DNA from 4 places in the Pseudogracilibacillus sp. SE30717A genome. Region 3 is predicted to be linked to each of the others. Evidence: riboswitches for the same ligand, from Rfam matches in the RefSeq annotation. Region 3 holds a riboswitch; each other region holds the start of a gene.
What was found. Region 3 has a riboswitch for S-adenosylmethionine ahead of SPD48_RS17785 (5-methyltetrahydropteroyltriglutamate--homocysteine S-methyltransferase). Riboswitches for the same ligand answer to the same signal wherever they lie in the genome.
Positions count from the first base shown of each region.

Region 1: linked by a shared signal. The riboswitch ahead of SPD48_RS18780 (LLM class flavin-dependent oxidoreductase) and the one ahead of SPD48_RS17785 (5-methyltetrahydropteroyltriglutamate--homocysteine S-methyltransferase) in region 3 are both predicted to bind S-adenosylmethionine.
Region 2: linked by a shared signal. The riboswitch ahead of SPD48_RS08465 (OsmC family protein) and the one ahead of SPD48_RS17785 (5-methyltetrahydropteroyltriglutamate--homocysteine S-methyltransferase) in region 3 are both predicted to bind S-adenosylmethionine.
Region 4: linked by a shared signal. The riboswitch ahead of SPD48_RS05490 (OsmC family protein) and the one ahead of SPD48_RS17785 (5-methyltetrahydropteroyltriglutamate--homocysteine S-methyltransferase) in region 3 are both predicted to bind S-adenosylmethionine.

Region 1 is NZ_JAXHDF010000015.1:70,358-75,952, forward strand. Features, by position in the region: gene SPD48_RS18760 (methionine ABC transporter ATP-binding protein) at 1-18, opposite strand, end outside; gene SPD48_RS18765 (MetQ/NlpA family ABC transporter substrate-binding protein) at 49-876, opposite strand; gene SPD48_RS18770 (GNAT family N-acetyltransferase) at 873-1,379, opposite strand; gene SPD48_RS18775 (LLM class flavin-dependent oxidoreductase) at 1,496-2,794, opposite strand; gene SPD48_RS18780 (LLM class flavin-dependent oxidoreductase) at 2,818-3,834, opposite strand; SAM riboswitch class I at 3,900-4,002, opposite strand; gene SPD48_RS18785 (S-ribosylhomocysteine lyase) at 4,171-4,641, opposite strand; gene SPD48_RS18790 (amidohydrolase) at 4,638-5,595, opposite strand, start outside.
Region 2 is NZ_JAXHDF010000004.1:296,480-302,074, reverse strand. Features, by position in the region: gene SPD48_RS08470 (sodium:solute symporter family protein) at 1-1,518, opposite strand, end outside; gene SPD48_RS08465 (OsmC family protein) at 1,518-2,006, opposite strand; SAM riboswitch class I at 2,147-2,253, opposite strand; gene SPD48_RS08460 (phosphotransferase enzyme family protein) at 2,559-3,497, opposite strand; gene SPD48_RS08455 (MDR family MFS transporter) at 4,021-5,499, shown strand.
Region 3 is NZ_JAXHDF010000013.1:44,404-49,998, reverse strand. Features, by position in the region: gene isdE (heme ABC transporter substrate-binding protein IsdE) at 1-90, shown strand, start outside; gene SPD48_RS17800 (FecCD family ABC transporter permease) at 104-1,087, shown strand; gene SPD48_RS17795 (ABC transporter ATP-binding protein) at 1,077-1,847, shown strand; gene srtB (class B sortase) at 1,858-2,628, shown strand; SAM riboswitch class I at 2,770-2,872, shown strand; gene SPD48_RS17785 (5-methyltetrahydropteroyltriglutamate--homocysteine S-methyltransferase) at 3,045-4,154, shown strand; gene SPD48_RS17780 (helix-turn-helix domain-containing protein) at 4,351-4,785, shown strand; gene SPD48_RS17775 (ABC transporter ATP-binding protein) at 4,782-5,510, shown strand; gene SPD48_RS17770 (ABC transporter permease) at 5,507-5,595, shown strand, end outside.
Region 4 is NZ_JAXHDF010000003.1:64,155-69,749, forward strand. Features, by position in the region: gene SPD48_RS05485 (methyl-accepting chemotaxis protein) at 1-1,494, shown strand, start outside; gene SPD48_RS05490 (OsmC family protein) at 1,659-2,108, opposite strand; SAM riboswitch class I at 2,219-2,324, opposite strand; gene SPD48_RS05495 (response regulator transcription factor) at 3,129-3,851, shown strand; gene SPD48_RS05500 (sporulation histidine kinase inhibitor Sda) at 3,952-4,146, shown strand; gene SPD48_RS05505 (SpaH/EbpB family LPXTG-anchored major pilin) at 4,415-5,595, shown strand, end outside.

The DNA of each region.
Region 1 (5,595 bases), on a different contig from region 3:
ATGTTGAAATTTTATCAACTGCTTCACTCCTCTCTCTTCTTGAAACTTTTAAAAGGCTGGTACAACCGCTCCCTCATATTCTTTCTCAATAAATTCTCGTACTTTATCGGATGTTAATGCATCTGCTAATTTTTGAATAGCTGCATCCTCTTTGTTATCAGAACGTGTCACTAGAATATTGACGTATGGAGACTCACTATCCTCAATAATTAGGGCATCTTCTAACGGTACAAACCCACCTTCTAAAGCATAATTCGTATTTACTGCTGATGCTTCTACATCATCAAGTGAATGAACTAGCAGAGCACTTTCAACTGCAATAAATTCAATGTTTTTCTCATTTTTCGTTATATCTTCTAATAAATAATCTCCATCTTTTTTATCACTTAATTCAATAACTCCGTTGGCTGCAAATAGTTCAAGGGCACGAGAAAAATTTACTGGATCTTTCGGAATTGCAACTTGAGCATTTTGAGACAGCTGATCAATGGATTCAATTTCTTTTGAATATACTCCAAATGGTTCGATATGAATTCCTTTGACATTTACTAAATCCAAACCACTATCTTCATTTACTTGTTCTAGATAAGGTGTATGCTGAAAAAAGTTAGCATCAAATTGACCATCTGCCGTCTGTTGATTGGTCTGAATCCCATCCGAAGTAATTGATATATCTAAGCTGATCCCTTCTTGCTCGAGATCTTCTGCAACAAACTCTAACAGCTCTGCATGTGGGATAGACGATGCGCTAATTTTCAACGTAACATCCTCTTGATTTGCTTTCTCTTTTGTGTTGCCTGAAGCTTGATTTCCACAACCAATTAAAAGAAACAATCCAGCAAACAATGTTATAAATACCGGTATCTTTTTATTCATCTTTTTTCTCCTTCTCTCATTTTAAATGAATAACATTGAATCTGATTTCCATTTTTTATATAGTCTTTTGAATCATCTCGGATAAATCCGTATTTTTCATATAAACGTATAGCTCCAGACATTGCTTTAGTCGTGTGTAGATAAATAGCATTGACATGCTTATTTTTAGCGTAAGAAATTGCTTGATCGAGTAATTTTCTGGCAACACCTAATCCTCTAACATTAGGCCGAACTGCTAAAAAGCGAATAATGGGAGCATCGATTTCAAGTCCTGGCAGCTGATAAGCCTCAGAAGCTGAACAAAACAATTGCATTGTCCCTACGATTTCTTTCTGAAAAATAGCAACATATATGGCATCAATTCTTTCATTATCGACAGATGCTTTGATTTCTTCTTGATATTTTCCCCAACGTTCATTCGTAAACGACTCTTTATACTCCCCATAACTAACCATTAACAACTCTCTTACAATTTCTCTTTCTGAATCTTTCATTTCCCTCACGATCAACAAGTCCTTCCTCTCCTCTATTTTCACTCCTCCTTATCCAATGTATTCCTATTATAAAACTTGGAATTATATTAATATAAATTGCCTTTTATAAAAAGGCATACATTTTTTTAGTATAATGTAGACAATTTTCGGTGCCGGTTTTGCTTAAAAGGTAAATTCAACTGTTCTCTAAGTGTCTGGTGCCCTTCATGGAGTTCGTAATAACCACGTTCTCTTAATATTGGAACTACTTCACAAATAAAATCATGATACAAATCGCCTAGTACGGGAATGGTTAACACGAAACCGTCCGCTGCTTCTTGTTCTATCCAATCAATCATTTGAAACGCAATTTGTTCCCCGGTTCCAATAAAAGCGCTTTTAGGGGTAGTAACTCTTTGAGCGACTTCTTTTAAGGTTAGCTGTTCTTCTTGTGCGAATTGTTTAATATGATCTGTCACAGATTGAAAACTATTTTTTCCTACTTCTCCTATATCGGGGAAAGGCTTATCTAAAGGATATTGAGAAAAATCATGATGATCAAAATAGCGCCCTAAATAATTAAGTGCTTCATCAATTGATACAAGTTCCGTCAATTGTATATATTTTTTCTCCGCATCTTCCTCGGATGTTCCGACAATAGGAGTTAAACTTGGAAAAACAAGAATTTCTTCTGGATCTCTTCCATTTTTCTTTGCTCTAAATTTTACATCCCGATAAAATGCTTTTGCTTTTTCAATAGTATCTTGGTTCGTAAAAATAACATCCGCTTTTCTCGCTGCAAAGTCTTTTCCTGTTTCTGAAGATCCCGCCTGGAAAATAACTGGTTGACCTTGGAGAGAGCGTTCGATATTTAAAGGTCCTTTAACAGAGAAAAACTTTCCTTCATGATTTAATGAGTGTAATTTATCGTCTTCGAAAAACACACCGCTCTCTCTGTCCCTTATAAACGCATCATCTTCCCATGAATCCCATAGACCTTGAACGACGTTTACATGTTCTTCAGCCTTTTCATAGCGAACGGCATGTTCAGGGTGTACACCTTTATTATAATTACTTGCACTTCCTTCTAGAGGGGAAGTAACTACATTCCACCCAGCCCGCCCATTACTTACTTTATCTAAAGAAGCAAATTGACGAGCGACCGTATATGGTTCACTATATGAAGTCGATAAAGTACCGACAAGTCCAATTCGGTCTGTAACAGTAGCCAGTGCCGAAAGTAAGGTGAGTGGCTCGAACCGGTTTAAAAAATGTGGGATTGATTTTTTATTTATATATAAGCCATCCGCAACAAAAACGAAGGATAGACCGGCTTTTTCTGCTATTTTTGTTATTTCTATATAATGCTTAATATTTACACTTGCATCTAAAGGTACGTCTTTACTTCTCCAAGCGTTCATATGGGAACCAGGACCATTAATCATCAACCCTAATTTTATTTTTTTGCTCAATTGGACACCTGCTTTCTATTATTGTTTCCGATTCTATTTGGACGTAATAATTTAAACGACTTCTTTCTTTCATCTTCTTTTTGAAGTGGGGTATGCAATATAAATTCATCAATATCATACGTCTTATGCAAAAAGTCTAATTCACTCTTTATCTTTTCTGAAGTTCCTTTAATTATTGCAACCTCCTTCTCTATTACCTCAAACGATTCTGTCGTTTGTCTCTTCAAAGCATTAACCTGTTCGGCAGATTGTACGAGAAGTTTTCGCCCTTTCTCAAAAATAACTTGGTATAGTTTTAACTCTTTTGCCAGATCGTCTGCTTCTTTGTTGGAGTCAGCTGCCAATACTGCCACGGCAACAATCAATTTACCTTCTGGATACATATTACGATACGTCTGGGAGGCTGCTTTTAAAGCTTCATCATCGCTATTTAAAAAACGCGCAAAAACAAAATGCGTCTGTAACTTGGCTGCTAGCTCTGCACTGTTCGCACTCCCACCAAGCAGAAATACATCTGGCTTGATGATTGGCTCCGGCATTACTTTAATTCCTTCCAACGGATGCCCTTTTGGGATTTCCTCATCGATTAACTGTTTTACAAATGTATATCGTTCATTAAAATCAGATCCATTGTTTAATGTTCCGTATTGTAGTGCTTTAGTGGATAAATCAAAGCCGCCTGGAGCTTTCCCAATTCCTAAATCAACCCTGCCTGGCGCTAAGGAAGATAAGACATAAAAATTCTCAGTTACTTTATATGGACTATAATGTTGTAACATCACTCCTCCAGACCCTATATTTATGTTTTCAGTCTGTGCTAATAAATGTGCGATCATTATTTCCGGAGAACTTCCTGCTACATTTTTCATGTGGTGATGTTCAGAAACCCAAAAACGTTTATACCCCCAATCTTCAGCATCTTTTGCTAATTCAATTGTACTTTTAAACGCATCCGTTGCGTGTTTCCCTGGAAATATTGGACTTTGATCTAGAATTCCTAACTCATATCCCATCTTTATTCCTCCATTTAAAAAGCCTCTTCCTTTTTAATTAAGAAGAGGCCATAACAAACTATCTCTTCTTATTTTTAAGTTATGATAACTTTCTGGATTTGGCACATCACTTCAAAAGTTGTTGCCGAGGCTTCATCAGGCCAGTCCTTCCACCTCTCTTTATAAGAATTACGTTTACTATATTTAATTTATTATTTATCCTATATGTTTACTGTGATTTAAGTTGTGTTTAATCATATCCCATAATTTTACTTCCGTCAATACGTTTTATAACTATTTTTTAAAATGGGCTTCTTTCACATATAACAGCATTTCTCAAATAATCTTTCACTAATCCTATTGAAACACTTGTCTCCATTCTGCTTTCTTAGCAAGCATTTTACGCGCATTTTCTTGGGCTCCTTCTAAACTATGACTTGCTGCCCAGCCACATTGAACTTCATTACAAGCCGGAACCTCTGTCGCATTAAGCACATCTTCTAATACTTTTTCTACTAATAATAAGATTTCATCGTAATTATCATGATTAATTACGGATAAATAATACCCTGTCTGACACCCCATTGGACTGATATCAACAATTTTATCTGAATGATTTCTACTCAATTCCGCCATTAAATGCTCTAATGAATGGATAGCCGGCATTTCCATATGCTCCTTGTTAGGTTGTGTAAACCGTAGATCATACTTATAAATTTCATCACCATTAATTCCTTTACTTACTCCTGCTAGACGGATATATGGGGCCTTAACTTTCGTATGATCTAAATTAAAACTCTCTACATTTAGCTTTTCGACTTTACTCATTTTCTATCTCCTCCTATATCTTTTTTATTAGTTAACTTTAATAAATCTTTCGCACTCTCGTACAAGAATTTTGCTGCTGGCATCAAGGCTAATTCATCAATTGTAAATTTCGGATGATGCCAATCTTCTGTACCATTTGTACCAAAAAATACAAATGCACCTCTTATATCCTCCAAATAATGTGAAAAGTCTTCCCCACCCATAGACGGTTCGGGATCAATTACTGTTAATAGCTGTTTTTCAGCAGTCCGGTGAAGGGACTGATTAACTTTTAGATCATTTATTAATGCTGGTGGTCCAGGATACCAGTGCACCTTCGCTTGTTGACCAAAAGCCAGACTAGTTTGCTGGACAACTAATTCAAATCGTTTCTTCACTTCTTGACGTATAGAATTGCTAAACGTACGAATTGTTCCTTCTAACGTTACTTTATTAGGAATTACATTCCAAGTATTGCCCCCAACTATCCTTGTAATGCTAATTACAGCACCTTCCAAAGGGGACACATTTCTACTGACAATTGTCTGTATTGCTGTAATCAGATGAGCGGAAGCAACAATAGGATCATGCCCAGCATGAGGAAGTGCAGCATGACTTCCTTTTCCGTTGATTTCCACGATAAATCGATCAACAGCTGCCATCATGGCGCCATTTTTAAGTCCTATTGTCCCTACAGGCAAATCTGGCTTATTATGAAGTCCAATGATGTAGTCGATATCTTTTAATTGTTCATCTGCTTTTACTAATTCAGCGCCGCCGCCAGACTCTTCAGCTGGTTGAAACAATAAGCGAATGGAACCTGGTAAAGTATCTTTACTTTTTTGGAGTAGATAAGCTGCACCAATTAATGCAGCAGTATGAAAATCATGTCCACAGGCATGCATCTTGCCTTTTACCTTCGATGCATATGGCAAATTTGTCTCTTCCTCAATCGGCAATGCATCAATATCTGCA
Region 2 (5,595 bases), on a different contig from region 3:
TATCCCAAGCAATCCATATTCGTATATAACATGAAATTTTAATACTAAAGCAATTAAAACTAATAAACCGGAGAATAATGCATAGTGCCCTTTTCTCGACTTTGATGAAAGGAAATTGAATTCCAAGTTAGCTGCCTGTTGGATCAATGTAATAAGAGCTAAAACACTTATATTCGCTGACATTCCAATCCAAACCGGATGAATATTTAAATAGAATTCATTTGGAGCCCAGCCACCAAGATGGTACCATGTGATGCCAGATAGAAATCCAAAAATCATTGAACCAATCACGGCTTCTTTCGTTGCTACTCTCCAAAACAATACCGCAACAACAGGAGCAAAGGTAGCAGAGTTTCTCATTGTCCATGCTAAAATATTCCACCATGCAGCTTGTTCTGTTCTTAACATACCAAATATAATCATCAATCCTGTCAGCACCAATAGGGAACGTTGAGTATACGTAATAAGCTGTTCTGATGTTGCTTTAGGATAAAGTGCTCCACCAACATCTTTACCTAAACTGGTCGCTCCAGAAAATTGGCAAGGTGCTCCCCAACTTAATGCACAAGCCCAGATACCAAGGAAAAATAATCCAACAAGTGGAGCAGGAAGAACTTCCATTAAATATTGTGGTAAAGCTACTAATCCAAGCGTTGTTTCTGGAACGACGATCGCTGCTGAGATTCCGAATAAAATACCAAAAAAGATAAAAGGAATACCAAAGACGGCAGCTAACTTTAATCCTTTTTGTCCTTCTTCAGGTGTACGGCAGGATAAAGCCATTTGAAAAGCAGCTTGCGCTAAAATGACATTGACCAAAAATGTACCAAACCAAGCCACAATTACTTGAATTCCGGCACTATCTAATTGAAACATTGCTGGGTTTGAGACTGCAAATGAGCGTAGACCATCAATTCCAGGATTGATAAAAAATGCTAGTATGCCGATGATGAACATAATAATAAAAACAAAAAAGTTCATTGTTTGAGTGAGGGCGATTGACCACATGCCTCCAGCTTTCAAATAAAGATATAATAGAAACGCAGTAAAGGCGACTGATAATGTTAATGAAATTCCAGTAAACACATGGACGGCTGAAGCGAAAGCGATTGCGGTAGCAACTGACCACATTGGAAAAGCAAAGGCGGTAATAGCGCCACCAATCCCAAGTGCTGCTCTTCCATAACGGTCTCCAATTAAACCTGAAACAGTGACAACTAATTTTTCGCGAAATGGCCCAATAATGATAAAAGCGATGATCAATACTTGGACAGTCTCCGCAACCCCATACCAGATAGCTGATACTCCTGTTAGGTAAGATAACTCTAGAATGGAAATAAAAGTAGAGCCCGAGAATAAGCCTGTAATGCAAAAAGCAACGATCCATTTATTAAATGAACGACCTCCGACAAAGTATCCAGTCTTATTAGCTTTTTTTCTTGAAATTTGTCCTGCTAAAATTAATCCAAATGTGTAAACAATCGCAAATATTATTAACCACCATCCATATGAAGTCATTATTGCTCACCGCCTTTTTCGAGATAAATCCAATCCAATGTTATGTTAATCCCTGCGTCCAAGAATAAATTATAGGCCGGGCATCTTTTTTGAACGAGTTTTTTTAGTTCTGGAATTCGATGTACACTTTCAGTTGTTTCAAACCATATAGTATTTGTTACATTTTGAAAATGAGGGCTAATATTATCAACCCCTTGCATGCCTCGTCGATCGATTGTTCCAACTGATTCTGATCGCAAGCTTTTAAATGTAAATCCAATTTCTTTAGCGATTGTTTCCACAACAATTAAGATACATCCATTAAATGAACCTAAAATATATTCCATAGGAGTTGGTGCTTCATCACTTCCGCCTAATTTAATTGGTTCGTCAATAGGAAAGGAAAAATTTCGAACGGTATTTATACTCTTCATTTCACCAGTTCTTTTACAACTTGCTATAATTTTCCTATGATTTTTGTTTGATGAGTTAGTTTTTTCTGTGTTCAAGTCTAATTCCTCCTATAAGTATTCGTATAAATTTAGTGGTATTTAAAGGTGTAAATTTCCTGTTTTCATTTAATCAATAAGAAAAGCCCTCCTCTCGAAATGATGAGAGAAGGGCATGTATATAAAACCACGAACATTTCATCTCATCTTCAGAATACAAAGTATTCTTCTGAAATTAGCACCATACAAAAAATTGCTGGTTGCTGAGGCTTCGCAGGGTCAGTCCCTCCGCCTCTCTTAATAAGATTTCTTAATTATTTAATTAATAGGATTATAAACTTACCATTTTAAAAAGTCAATAATTTTGTTAACACGTTTCTTATGAGTAAAAACAAATGCTGATTATTAAATAAGCACACCAATATGTGATATGGAGCAATAACAGCATGTGAGCCTTTACCTTTAGACTCGAATGTAACTTGAATGTTTAGAGAACTACTAGAAGAAAACATAACACTCACAACAGCAGAGTGTCAAAGCAATATCTACTAAATCTAAACCTGCCTAAGAAAGCATGACGCATTACTCTAAAATTGCTTGTGATTATAATACTTAAGTAATGAATGGTACATTGTTTTCAATTCTATACCTCATGCGATCCAAACTATTTTTCATATCAGAACTCATTTTATTAGATGGAAATGAATTTATAAAAAATAAATATGAATATAGCAACCTATACTCGAGAAAGAACGGAATAAGCTTAAATTGATCAATTGAGAAGTTAGACGTTTCACAATATCCTTCAAAGAAATATTTCGTAAATCGTTCATAAAATTTAATATTATCCGTCTTATTCTTCCTGTTTTTTTCTAACGCATGAAAAACTGGTATGGAAGCATCATAGGCATACCAACTTTTTCGAACATCTCCAAAATCCAATACGTACATTTTATTATCACTTATTATTATATTTTGATTATGTAAATCGTGATGGACAATACCATACATATCTTGGTTACACGACATTGAAGATAACTTCTTCATATATGTTCTCCATTTTTTTTCTATTAATTGCCCCTTTCCTTTGGAAAATTTCTCGAAATTTATATCATAATTCCAATCCACAAAAAAATTATCGAGTTTAAAAGCAAAATTTTTTGATATATTATGCATTTTACCTAACGTCTTACCCCATTGTTTAATAAGTTGATTGTCTTCCTCGTAATCTAGTAGAATCTTTCCCTTAACATAGGAAAATGCAACAAGATAAAAATCTTTTTTCATACCCTTTATCAATTCAATTACCATCCCATTTTTCGAAGGTATTGGGGCTGGAGTATGAATACCGTGTGTCATCATTAAGTTTATAACCTCTAGCTCATTTAACAAATACTCTTTTTTGTGAGTCACCTTGTCTAGAAATTTAATCACAATGTTTTTATCACGGCAAAGATAAACATTATTATCAAAACCACCTAAAAGTTCAAGAGTGCTTGAATTATCTATATCATATATTTTTTTTACTTGTTCTATAGCCCTCTCTTGCATATTAATCTCCTTTTTAAGTTATATGTATTTATAATAAATTGTGATACTAAAGGTCGAAAGTAACATATCATAATCATTATACTGGGTGTTTTCTTAAAATTCACACAATAATTTAATATAGTTAATTGATCACAAATAATAACTAAAACTTGACATTTTTCCATTTACTATATAAGATATAGGTTCATTAAAAATTGAAAGGTGATTGAATTACATGATTTTATAATCCTATTTTGTGAAAAATTTACGTTATTGGTTTTAAGATTTTTTAAGATAATGTGTATTAATATATACGGCAAAGTTAAGAAAATCTAGCCAATATAACGACCCTTTTCTAAATAGGATTAGTATGTAATTTATCATAGATAATTGTATTTAAACCTTTTACTTTTTTGACGTTTTTTTGGTTATCTATCGATTATAATTATTGCCTCCTATTCAGAATTGGATAGGAGGTTTATTTATGGAATATGCTTTATTTGTATATACTTCGAAAATATAATAAATACAATGGGGGATTATTATGACAACAAAGGACTTTCCAAAATATGAATATTTGGCTGAAGACCCTAATGTTAAAACATTACCGATTATGATCTCATTAATCATAGGGGCTTTTTTCGCTGTATTAAACGAAACGTTACTTAATATTGCTTTAATAACGTTAATGAATGAGTTTGATATTACGTTGCCAACAGTGCAATGGATGGCAACGGGATTTATGCTTGTGATGGGAATGGTCATCCCGATATCTGCTTTATTAGTGCAATGGTTTACTACGAGACAATTATTTATAGGAGTTATGACTGTCTTTACAATTGGTACCACAATTAGTGCAATGGCACCTACCTTTACGATATTATTAGTTGGCCGATTAATACAGGCAATCGGAACTGGATTGCTTATGCCAATTATATTTAATGTATTTCTACTCCTTTATCCTCCTGAGCGACGAGGGAAAATAATGGGTCTTGTTGGGTTAGTTTTTATGTTTGCTCCTGCTATTGGACCAACATTATCCGGGATTATTGTTGAATATTTAGGTTGGCGCTATCTGTTTATTACTGTTATTCCTTTTGCTTTATTTTCAATATTGTTCGCATCTAAATATTTAGTTAATGTAGGTGAAGTTACAAAGCCGAAAATTGATGTTCTTTCTATTTTATTCTCTTCAGTTGGTTTTGGAGCGATTATTTATGGGTTCAGTTCTGCAGGGGAGAGTAAAGAAGGATTTCTAAGTCCAAGTGTATATTTGACTATAATTATAGGTACAATTAGTGTTATTTTATTTGCAATGAGGCAATTTAAATTAAAAGAGCCTGTAATGGATTTAAGGGTATTCAAATATCCAATGTACACCCATGCTGTTTTTATGTTTTTAATTATAATTATGGCAATGTTTTCTTCTGAATTGATATTACCAATCTTTATGCAAGGTCCATTAGCGTTGACTGCAGCAGCAGCTGGATTGGTATTATTACCAGGGAGTATTTTAAACGGAATTATGTCACCATTTATGGGACATATGTTTGATAAATTTGGACCACGAGTACTCATGATTCCAGCAACCTTTGTGTTATGCGGGACAATGTTCATGATGAGCAGACTGACAACTGAAACGCCTGTTTGGGTTATTATAGTTGGGTACATCTTACTAATGCTAAGTGTCTCTGCAATCATGATGCCTGCGCAAACAAATGGATTAAATCAACTTCCAAAGTCTATGTACCCACACGGAACTGCGGTTATGACAACTTTGCAGCCTGTTGCGGGAGCCATCGGTGTTTCTGTTTTTATTAGTATTATGAATGCGAGACAACTACATTTCTTACAAGGTTCCAGTAATCCACAAGATGCAGAGACAATTAAACAGGCAATGGTTGCAGGTGTCGAACTCGTATATTTCATAGCTTTCACCATGTCTGTGATTGCAGTCATTTTGGCATTTACTGTTTATCGTGCACGTCCCAATGAGGAAGATGAAGCAACTGAAAGTAAATAAAATGCAAAGCGGCAGAACGTTACATGTTCTGTCGTTTTTTTATTAAGGTGGATTATAATCTAGTGGAAAAAGTCTACTTAAGTCTTGATATTTTCA
Region 3 (5,595 bases):
CTGTTTGGTACGACAGGTAATCTAGCAGCTTCTGAAGCGTTAGATGTATTATATGATTTACTATATGAAGATGCTCAACATGATAGTTAGAAGGATGTCGGTTATGAAAAAAACAATCATTAGTTTTATTGCAATCATCATTTTGTTTTTTGGAGTCGTTTATTTTTCTGTCTTTACTGGAAGTATCGATGTATCTATGTCTGAGCTTATACACGGATTAGTATCTGGCACGAATGCAGATGTGCAAGTCATTAAAGATTTACGATTCCCTCGCATCATTATCGCAACCTTTGCTGGAGCATCTTTATCTGTGGCAGGAGTATTGTTACAAGCTGTTTTACGAAATCCTCTTGCGGAGCCTGGAATTATTGGAGTTTCAGCAGGTGCAGGATTTATGGGAATGTTAATGGTAGCAATTTTTCCTACATTATTCTTCTTTACTCCTTTATTTGCTTTTATAGGCGGTGCGATTGCTTTTGCGCTTGTGTATTCTTTTTCATGGAAGTCTGGTTTAAACCCGTTACGGATGATTTTAGTTGGAGTAGCAGTAAATGCTATATTTACAAGTTTGAGTCAGACATTTAACTATCGGGGAAGTTATACATCGAGTCTTGTGACAGAAGTAACGACATCTACTTTGGCGATGAAAAAATGGAGTGAAGTAGAGATAATTGTTACGTATGGAACGCTCGGTTTATTAGTTGCATTTCTAGTTTTCAGTTGGTGTAACTATTTAGTGTTAGAAGATAAAACAGCTAAAAGCTTAGGGTTTAATGTTAATTTAGCTCGTTTTATTGTCTCTGCAATTGCTGTATTATTAACATCTATTGCTACCGCAACAGCGGGGATGTTCATTTTTGTTGGCTTAATTATTCCTCATATAGGGCGCTTATTAGTTGGCACAGATCATAAAAAGTTGATTCCTTTTTCAGCGATTCTAGGAGCGGTATTAATCTTATTATCTGATACATTAGGACGATTGATCATTGCACCTAATGAAATTCCAGCCTCTATAATTATGGCGTTAATCGGCGGACCATTTCTCATTTTCTTATTAAGAAAGAGTGATAGAATTTATGGAAATTAAAAACATTACCTATTCGTACCATGATAAAAAGAACGTATTAGAAAATGTTAATGCGGGTATCGAGTTAGGTAAAATAACGACGATTATTGGTCCGAATGGTTCTGGAAAATCAACATTACTCGGTATAATGGCAAAACATTATACGCCTCGTAAAGGAAATGTCATACTAGATGGCAAGGGATTATCAGCCTATAAATCAAAAGAATTGGCTAAAAAGATTGCGATTGTAAATCAACAAAATAGTGCTCCAAACGATTTGACGGTAGAAAAGCTCGTTAGTTATGGTAGATTACCGTATAAAACCATTTTTTCATCCGACAAGGATGCAGATAAGGAAGCGATTGAATGGGTTTTATCTGAAACAAATATCCAACATAAAAGACATGAAACAATTGATCAACTGTCGGGAGGAGAGAGACAGCGGGTATGGATTGCAATGTCATTAGCTCAGCAAACCCCATTTTTATTTTTAGATGAACCTACAACATATTTAGATATATACTATCAATATGAAGTATTAGATCTAATTAATCGCTTAAATAAGGAATACGAGATGACGATTGTGATGGTTTTACACGATATTAATCAAGCGATACGTTATAGTGATAAAATTATTGTGATGAAAAATGGAACAGTTTTTGTCCATGGTGATCCTGATACAATTATTACGGTAGATTTAATGAAGGAAGTTTACGGTATTGATATGATGATCAAAAATGAAAAAGACACGGGTCTTTATACAATCCCTATAGGTATTTAAAGGTGATCAAATGGAAAGAAAAAAGCCAAATAAAATAAAAAAATTATTTTCGAGAATTTTTACAATGATTTGTATCGTAGTTTTTAGTTATTCTCTGTATGAATTAAGTGGGATTGGCCTTGATTATTACTATAATCGACAAGTACTAGCTGAAGCCCAAGAAATATATAATAATGGTATTGAGCAGAAGAGTGCAAGCGATGATCAATCGGTTCGAAAACAATTTCTTGAATTACAAGAAATTAACGAAGATATTATCGGATGGATACAGATTAATGATACAAAGATAAATTATCCTATCTTACAAGCAGAAAATAATACCTATTATTTAGATCGTAATTATAAAAGAGAACAATCTAGAGCAGGAAGTATTTTTGCCGATTATCGAAATTATTTAACAGAAGAAAATAAAAATTTTATTTTATATGGCCATCGGATGAAAGATGAGACAATGTTTAATCAGTTAACAAAATACTTGGATGAAGACTTTTTTGACACTCATTCAACCATCCATTTTGATACGTTATATCATAGTTACGATGCTATTGTTTTTTCCGCTTATTATACAACGACGGATTTTGATTATATACAAACTGATTTTGATACAGAAGAAGAATTTCAATCGTTAGTAGATGAAATGAAAAATAGATCCGTCTATGCAACCGATGTTTCTGTTCAAGAAGATGATACGATATTGACGTTATCAACATGTGATTACACGCTTGACCCGGATGAAGGACGTTTCGTTGTTCATGCTAAGCTGGTAGATAGGGATAAATAGGTCGCAAAAAACAAATGAACAGTCATTTGACACTATATGTTAGGCACGCAATAATGAATAGGTAAAATCTTAAACTATTTTTTCCTTGACTTTTTTACTCAGTCAAGTTAAATTAGTAATCAATAATTAAATAGTTTTAATTTCTTATCCAGAGAGGTGGAGGGACTGGCCCTTTGAAGCCTCGGCAACAGACTTTTACAAGTACTGTGCCAATTCCAGAAGCGTAAATGCTTGAAGATGAGAAGAGTGAAGGACTATCGTGATATTAACCTCTTCTTATTCAAGAAGGGGTTTTTTGATGTTAAAAAACCCCGAAAAATTCAAGGCTACAGGAGGGGTGGAAAAGACGATTATCATCAATGTTTAAAAAAGAGCGAATTAATTCTAATAAACAATATGAGAGAGGATAATAATTAATGACAATTACATTAACGAAAGCACCATTTAAAGCAGATCATGTAGGGAGTTTATTAAGACCGGAAATCATTCATCAAGCGAGAAAAGATTTTCAAGCAGGAGATATATCACGAGAAGAGTTATACGACATTGAAACACAGGAAATAAAACGTATTGTTGATAAACAAATTGAAATTGGCTTGTCTGCTGTAACAGACGGAGAGTTTAGACGTAGATTTTGGCATACTGATTTCCTGGAGCATCTAAATGGGGTAGAAGGGTATGTGCCGGAAACAGGTTTTATATTTAATGGGGACGAGGAAACAGAGAGATATGATGTACGAAATGTCGGTAAAATCTCATTCAATCCAAACCATCCACATATAAAAGATTTTATTGTCTTCAATGAAATTGTAGATGGACGTGCTGTTGCCAAGCAGACAATCCCAAGTCCGAACCAGTTATTTAATAAGGGTATTCGCAACGAAGAAATTTATCCGGATATTGAAGAATATGCTGCAGACATTATACAGACGTATCGAGATGCGTTACAAGCATTTTATGATGCAGGTGTACGTTATCTGCAATTTGATGATGTTTATATTGCTGGTCTATCTTCACCAGACATTCCTTTTAATGACGGTAAATATTCAAGAGAGAAATTGATTGAATTAGCGTTAAAGGTAATTAACGGGGTGCTTGAAGGAAAGCCGGAAGATCTTTATGTAACGACTCATCTTTGTCGTGGGAATTATCGTTCGAATTGGGCATTTGAAGGTAGCTACGGATTGATTGCTCCAACACTATTTGCAAAAGAAAAAGTGGATGGGTTTTTCCTTGAGTATGATGACGATCGTTCCGGAGATTTTAAACCACTGGAATATATTCCAAACGGGGGACCACAAGTAGTGCTAGGTTTATTTACATCCAAATCTGGTCAATTAGAGGATAAGGAAAATATTAAAGCAAGAATTAAAGAAGCAACACAATATATTCCGAAAGAACAAATTTGTATCAGCCCACAATGCGGCTTCGCATCTACTCATCATGGAAATAAATTAACAGAAGAAGAACAGTGGGACAAGCTAAAGTTTATTACTGACATTGCAAAAGAGGAATTAGGCTATTAATATTTTTACAGCCTTGGAATAATTCAGCATTCTGAATTGACTAAGCATATTAACTTTACAGGCTATCGCTTTTTTCATGTGATAGCCTTTAGTTTGTGGGAAAGTCATAGGCAATAAATTATACCATCAATGTTATTCTTTGTTGATAGACCGGGTTTACAATATATAGCATACTAGTGAAGGAGGTGTGAAATGTATGATAAATATGAATTTAAAAAGGCTTAGGCAGCAACATTCATTTACACAGGAAAAATTAGCAGAAGATTTGGGAGTTTCTCGCCAGGTCGTTGCAAAATGGGAAAAAGGAGAGTCTACACCAGATATACATTTCTGTATCAAATTAGCAGAATTATACGATGTTACGATTGATAGTTTAGTACACTACGATGAGCAGGAATCTGGTATATCCATTCCATCAAAGGGAAAGCATTTTTTTGGTACAACGAAAGTTGGAGAGCGAGGACAAATTGTCATTCCGAAAGAGGCTAGAGATTTATTTCATATTAAAGCTGGCGATACACTTATTATAGTGGGAGATGAGGATCGAGGACTTGCAATTGTCCCAAAAAGTTACATGCAGGGCTTTTTTCCACCCAGTGTCCTCCTAAATAAAGAGGGGGATGAGGAATGATCGCAATCGAGGTAAAAAATGTAACCAAAACATATGGTGATAAAAAAGCTCTTAATGATGTTTCACTAATAGTTAAAAAAGGGGAAGTGTTTTCATTACTTGGAGTAAATGGGGCTGGAAAATCAACACTTATTAAAATACTGTCAGGTTTAGAGAAGTTAACAAGTGGTCAAGCCTTTATTTTCGGTTATGATGTGATGAAACAAACAGATCGAGTGAAACATTATATTGCTGTCTCTCCACAAGAAACAGCAATTGCACCGAATTTAACTGTAGAAGAAAATTTAGAGCTAATGGCAGGAGTGCATAATTTTTCAAAAAAGGAACGTGCACAAAAAGTTAGAGAAATAATAGATACATTTTCGCTTACGCCGCTTCAAAAGCAGCGAAGTAAAACGTTATCAGGTGGATGGAAGCGTCGTTTAAGTATTGCAATGGCACTGATCAGTGAACCGGATATTTTATTCTTAGATGAGCCAACTCTAGGGCTAGATATATTAGCAAGACGTGAACTTTGGAATGTAGTGAAAGGATTAAAAGGAAATATTACTATTATTTTAACGACACATTACTTGGAGGAAGCGGAAAGTTTATCAGATCGTGTTTGTATTTTAAAACAAGGTGAACTAAAAGCGCTTGGGACAGCTGAAGAATTAATCGCTCAAACATCTACATTATCATTTGAAGAAGCTTTTGCTTCTTTAGTCGAAGAGGTGAACCTATGAAAATGATGATGTTTAGCACTCGCACATTGAAAGAAATTATACGAGATCCAATCTCGTTGTTCTTTGGTCTAGCTTTCCCGATAAT
Region 4 (5,595 bases), on a different contig from region 3:
GGTGAGCAGAATTCCGAAGGTCACCGACCAATTAATGAGCGTATTAATTTGGGGGAAAATGGTTATATCTTTATTCTAGACGATGAAGGTAATGTTATTACACACCCAACGATAGAAGGTCAAAATACGTGGGATTCAACGGATCCAAATGGAATTAAAGCAACTCAAGAAAATATTAAAATGGCAAATGAGGGCGGAGGATATACGTACTTTTCTTGGGCAATGCCGGACGATGAGAATGATATTGCACCAAAAGTAGCTTATTCTAAAAAGGATGCTAATTGGGGTTGGAATGTAGTTGCTGGTACGTATGAAATGGATTTTAATGCACCTGCAAAAGAAATTTTAAATATCATTTTTATAGTTACGGGAGTAGCTTTAGTCATTGGAATCATTGTTATATGGATATTCTCTAATAAAATATCTAAGCCAATTAGTATGGTAGCAGAGCGAATGGATTATTTGGCAAATGGTGATTTATCACAGGAGCAAATTAATATTAAAACAAAAGACGAGACGGCTCAACTTGCGACCGCCTTGAACCAGATGCAGGAAAAGCTAAAAGAAATGATTTACGGCATTTCTAATGCTTCGGAAACAATAACAAGCCGAACTGAAGAATTAAATCAGTCTTCTAATGAGGTAAAGATTGGATCTGATCAGATAGCTACTACGATGGAAGAAATCGCATCTGGAACTGAAACACAAGCTAATGGTATTAGTGATTTAGCCACAACAATGCAGGATTATGCAAAAGAAGTTGAGAAAGCAAATGAACATGGAGAACTTATTTATGATTCTTCTAGAGAAGTCCTAGGCATTACAAATGAAGGTAGTCAGTTGATGGAATCTTCTAAACGTCAAATGGGTAAAATTGATCAAATCGTTCAAGAGGCTGTGGAAAAAGTAAAAGGATTAGATGCTCAATCACAGGAAATATCGAAGTTGGTTTCTGTTATCCAGGATATTGCTGAACAAACGAATTTGCTTGCTTTAAATGCTGCTATTGAAGCCGCACGAGCTGGGGAACATGGAGCAGGCTTTGCAGTGGTTGCAGACGAAGTTAGAAAACTGGCCGAACAAGTTTCAGAATCTGTCACAGATATTACAACGATCGTATCGAATGTTCAAACAGAATCAAACTCAGTAACCAATACCTTGCTAGACGGATATAAACAAGTAGAGCAAGGTACAAATGAAATTGAAACAACAAGTGAAAAATTTGATGGAATTAATAAAGCTGTTACCGACATGGTCGACAATGTAAAAATTGTTTCTTCAAGTTTGGCTAGTATCGCGACAAATAGCTATGAGATGAATGGCACGATTGAAGATATTGCGGCAATTTCAGAAGAATCAGCTGCCGGAGTGGAGCAAACCTCTGCATCCACACAACAGACTAGTGCTGCAATGGAAGAAGTAGCTGTGAACTCAAAAGAATTAGCGAACTTAGCCACGGAATTGAATGACCTGGTTCATCACTTTAAACTTTAATACATGAAAAATAGAAATTATGGTAGTGGTAAAAAATCATCGATGACAAAATTGTTTTAGAAGGAATACTTCTAACAATGCCGTGCGTAAGTATTAGTTTACGATTGAAGTAGAATCCTTATTGAAAAGGCTTATGGTTTATATTTCCCATAAGCCTTTATAATCTAGATTGTTGCTTGCTTATTTTCTGTATGAATCACACGTGTTCCCGTGAGTGTATCTTTGACTGGGCATACTTGATCAACATGAGCAAGTAGTGCATCAATATTTGCTTGCGGGGAGGGTGATTTCAGTGAAATCGAATAACGGATTTCTTCATAACCGGGACGTACATTTGGATTTTTCCCTAAAAAGCCATCTGGATCCAGGTCCCCCTCGAGATGAACTTCTACATCTTCTACTTCCACATCAATTTTCCCTGCAAAAGATGTGACGAGCACATTAATGCAACCACCGAGTGCTGCTAATATGTATTCCACAGGGTTTGGTCCTTTGTCTGTTCCTCCTAGACTAGGTGGCTCATCGATGATTACTTCCTTTCCACCAATGTCTGCGATCGATAATACTCCTTCTTTTGCCCATTTTACATCTGATTTAAATGTTACTGTTGCCATGTTAATTCCTCCTTCATTTTTTAAATAAGCCGCTTTTTCTTATTTTGAAGAAGAAAAATAAAAAGCCCTCTTCCGACTAGAAGAGGGCTAAATATATAATTTGATTCCCCTTCTCATCTTTCAGACAATGGATAGTCTGCTGGAATTGGCACAGTACTGATGCAGTCTGTTGCCGAGGTATCGTAGGGCCAGTCCCTCCACCTCTCTAGATAAGAAAATTGCGTTTATTTAATTAGTTACTAATATATACGAGTATAATAATAATGTCAATCATTTTTATCGGGTTAATTGGTTTTGGTTTATAAAAAAATAATTAGTTAATATTTGGAGGGCTGGTTCTGCAAATAGAACCGTTCTTTTGTTTTGTATTAATCTTCTTATTTTTTCAATAAGGAACGGCCTATATGATTAAAAACAACTATTAAAATATTTATTTGGCAAGAGTTAAGTAATGGTACCAAATTCTTATATAAAGAAAATAGGTCTGGTTAAATATATTTATAAATCGGTAAAACCTCTTATGGGATGAATTGTTTTCTACATAGAACTTATATAAATCATGGTAGGTAGAATTAAAAAACTAAAGTGTATAGGTTTCTATTTAACTTTACACAAACTTTTAAAAACCAAACTATAGCCTAAAGAACTAATACTTTATTCCAGTAGGTCATAATGACTGGTCCTTAATAACTTTTCAATTCCCATAAATTAGAACTGTTAAAAAATATAAATGTTCGTGTCGAATAGAGTAACGTAGCTAAGAAACGTTTGAATGATACAATTTCATGTCTATTCTATTAAAATATATTTACAAATATACAATTCAAATAGAAAGATATGTATTTTTATACCTCTTAAGGGTGATTTATTTGTCGAGTAAAGAGAGTATAATTATGCATAAGTATTTCCTTGAAACTAAAGGATTAGTGTAAAATATGTAATGAATTATATCTATTATGGATGTTTAATAATTCGATGTTATATTTATAAAATTTCATAATGTTAAGGTGTGATTAAATTTTGGATGGTAAAGAGAAAATAACAATCGCATTAATAGACAGTCATAAGTTATTTCTCGATGGTTTAAAAAAAATCTTAGAATCAATATCTTTTATAGAAGTAATTGCTCTTGGAAAATGTAAGCATGATGCTTTAAAAGTCATAAATACATTTAAACCAAATTTGTTAGTAATCGACGTACAATTGGTTGAGTTAAAAAATTTAAATCAATTTAATACACCGGATACTAAGATCATCTTATTATCAGGAAATGATTACGACGTTGACTATATGATAGAAGCACTTATTTTAGGTGCCCGAGGGTTTTTATTAAGGTCAATGCAAAGTGAATTATTAATTGACGCAATGTTATCCATAGTTGAAGGTAAATATTGGCTACACCCGAATGTAAGTGATGGTTTAGCTAAAGAATTCACAAAATTACGAAGGAAATATCAATTGAAAGACCTAGATAGTGACATTCAAAGACCATTACATATATTAACGATTAGAGAATGTGAGATATTAGAGCTTCTTGTTGAAGGCGATAGTAATCTGAAGATTGCAGAAAAACTTGGGATCACTGAGTATACAGTCAAAACTCATGTTCGAAACATATTAGGGAAAATGCATGTAAATGATCGTACAAATGCAGTACTATTAGCCATTAGAAATGGCTGGGTAAAAATAGAAAGAGTAAATAACGGTGTTAGAAATGAAAGGATAGAATATCTAGAGCCGTGATAAATGGTTAATACTTCACTGTAAATTCAATATAATTGTTATTTTTACATATTTGAAAGAAATATAGTGTTTATATTACTAGGGTAAAGGATGACTACAAATGAACAACTTAGATGATCGTTTGTTAGTTCATGCATATTTAAAAGCAAAAGAATTAAATTTAGAATCTGAATTTATAAGTTTACTCGAAAAGGAGTTAAACAAAAGAGGACTAATTGTTTCTGATGATTTAAACCAATTAGTCTTTTTTCATAAGAGTAATAATAAAAAGCTAGTAAAGCTAAGGATGAAATAACGACTTTGGAATAAAGTATTGAATAATCCATCAGTTACTATCGCCGTTTTGAAATAATAAAACTGCAAACGACTAACTTCAATTTATTTGAAGTCTGACTCACATAGATTATGGCATTAAGGGTGGTGATAATAGGTAATCAATGCATGAAATTTTCGGCAATTCTATTGACTAAAAAAATGTAAGAGGGTGATTTTTTTAGCTTGAGGTTTTTACCAAGACTGTGACCGTAAAGTGATGGATTTTCTTCTAAGGAGGGCAAAATATTGTGAAAAAGGTATTTCCACTGATTCTAATTATTATGCTAATAAGTTCACAATTTGGATTATCAGCTATTGGGCAGTCAATTGACACGGATCAAGAAAACTTTAAGATTATAGCTGAACCTAGTTCTACGACTGAAAAAGCGGTCATTAATGTATCTGTATTAAATAATGCGATGGATCGTGTTGAATTGTCACTCTCCGAAGATGCAAAAGTGAACATAGAAGCTACAAAAGAACTAGCTGGAGACAATGTTACGATCACGTACGATAAAGAGAACTATAAAGTCATCCTAAATAGAGTAGATGACCAACCAATAGTAGATACAAAAATAGTCTTAACAAATCTAATTGAAACAAACAAGCTACATATTCGAGGCATTATAGATGGTGAGATGACTAACACTCAAGAATATGTATTTACTGTTGATAAAGTAATAGCTGCAAATGATGAAACCTCTACAAGATCAGAAGACGAGCAAAAAAATGAGGATGTAAAGACCTCAGAGCCGGAAAGTAATAAGGAAAGTATAGAAAATGAACGTGAAAAACAAGATTCTGAAAAATCAATGAATGGAAATGAGGAAGACAGTGCAGCGACTAATGAGATTACACCTTTTTCCGGGAATTTAAACGTAGATATTGATATTTCCCCAGTGAAAAATAAGGTGTTGGCAGGAAATGATGCTGTATATAACCTTGTTTTAAAAGTTACTGGTTCACGTTCTGAATTTACAAATGCAAAAATAATAGTTGATTTACCTATTAAAGAGTTTACAAACTTTACACAAGATGTCAGTGAATTAATCATTGACGGAGTGACACCAACTTACGATGAAACAAGTCATCAATTAATCTATGAGTTTGATTCTATCAAACCTGGTAGGTCCTATGAAACGCTCATAAAAGTAAATACGGAAAATGGTCTTTCTCCGAATAACGCAGATTTAGCGGCACAAGCATCTTTTACAGCAGATAATCAGTCAGAAATTACAGATGATGCAACTGTTTCAATCGATGCATCAAGTGCAGTGTCTGTATCGAAAAAATTTAAGGAAGCTCGTTTAAGTGGAGAAGTAAAGAAAGCACCATTTCCAAACAGTTATACGATTTGGGATATTAAGGTGAGTATACCGAAAAAAGATGTAGGTCAAATGTTTATCAAAGAAGGTTCAAAAATTGTCAT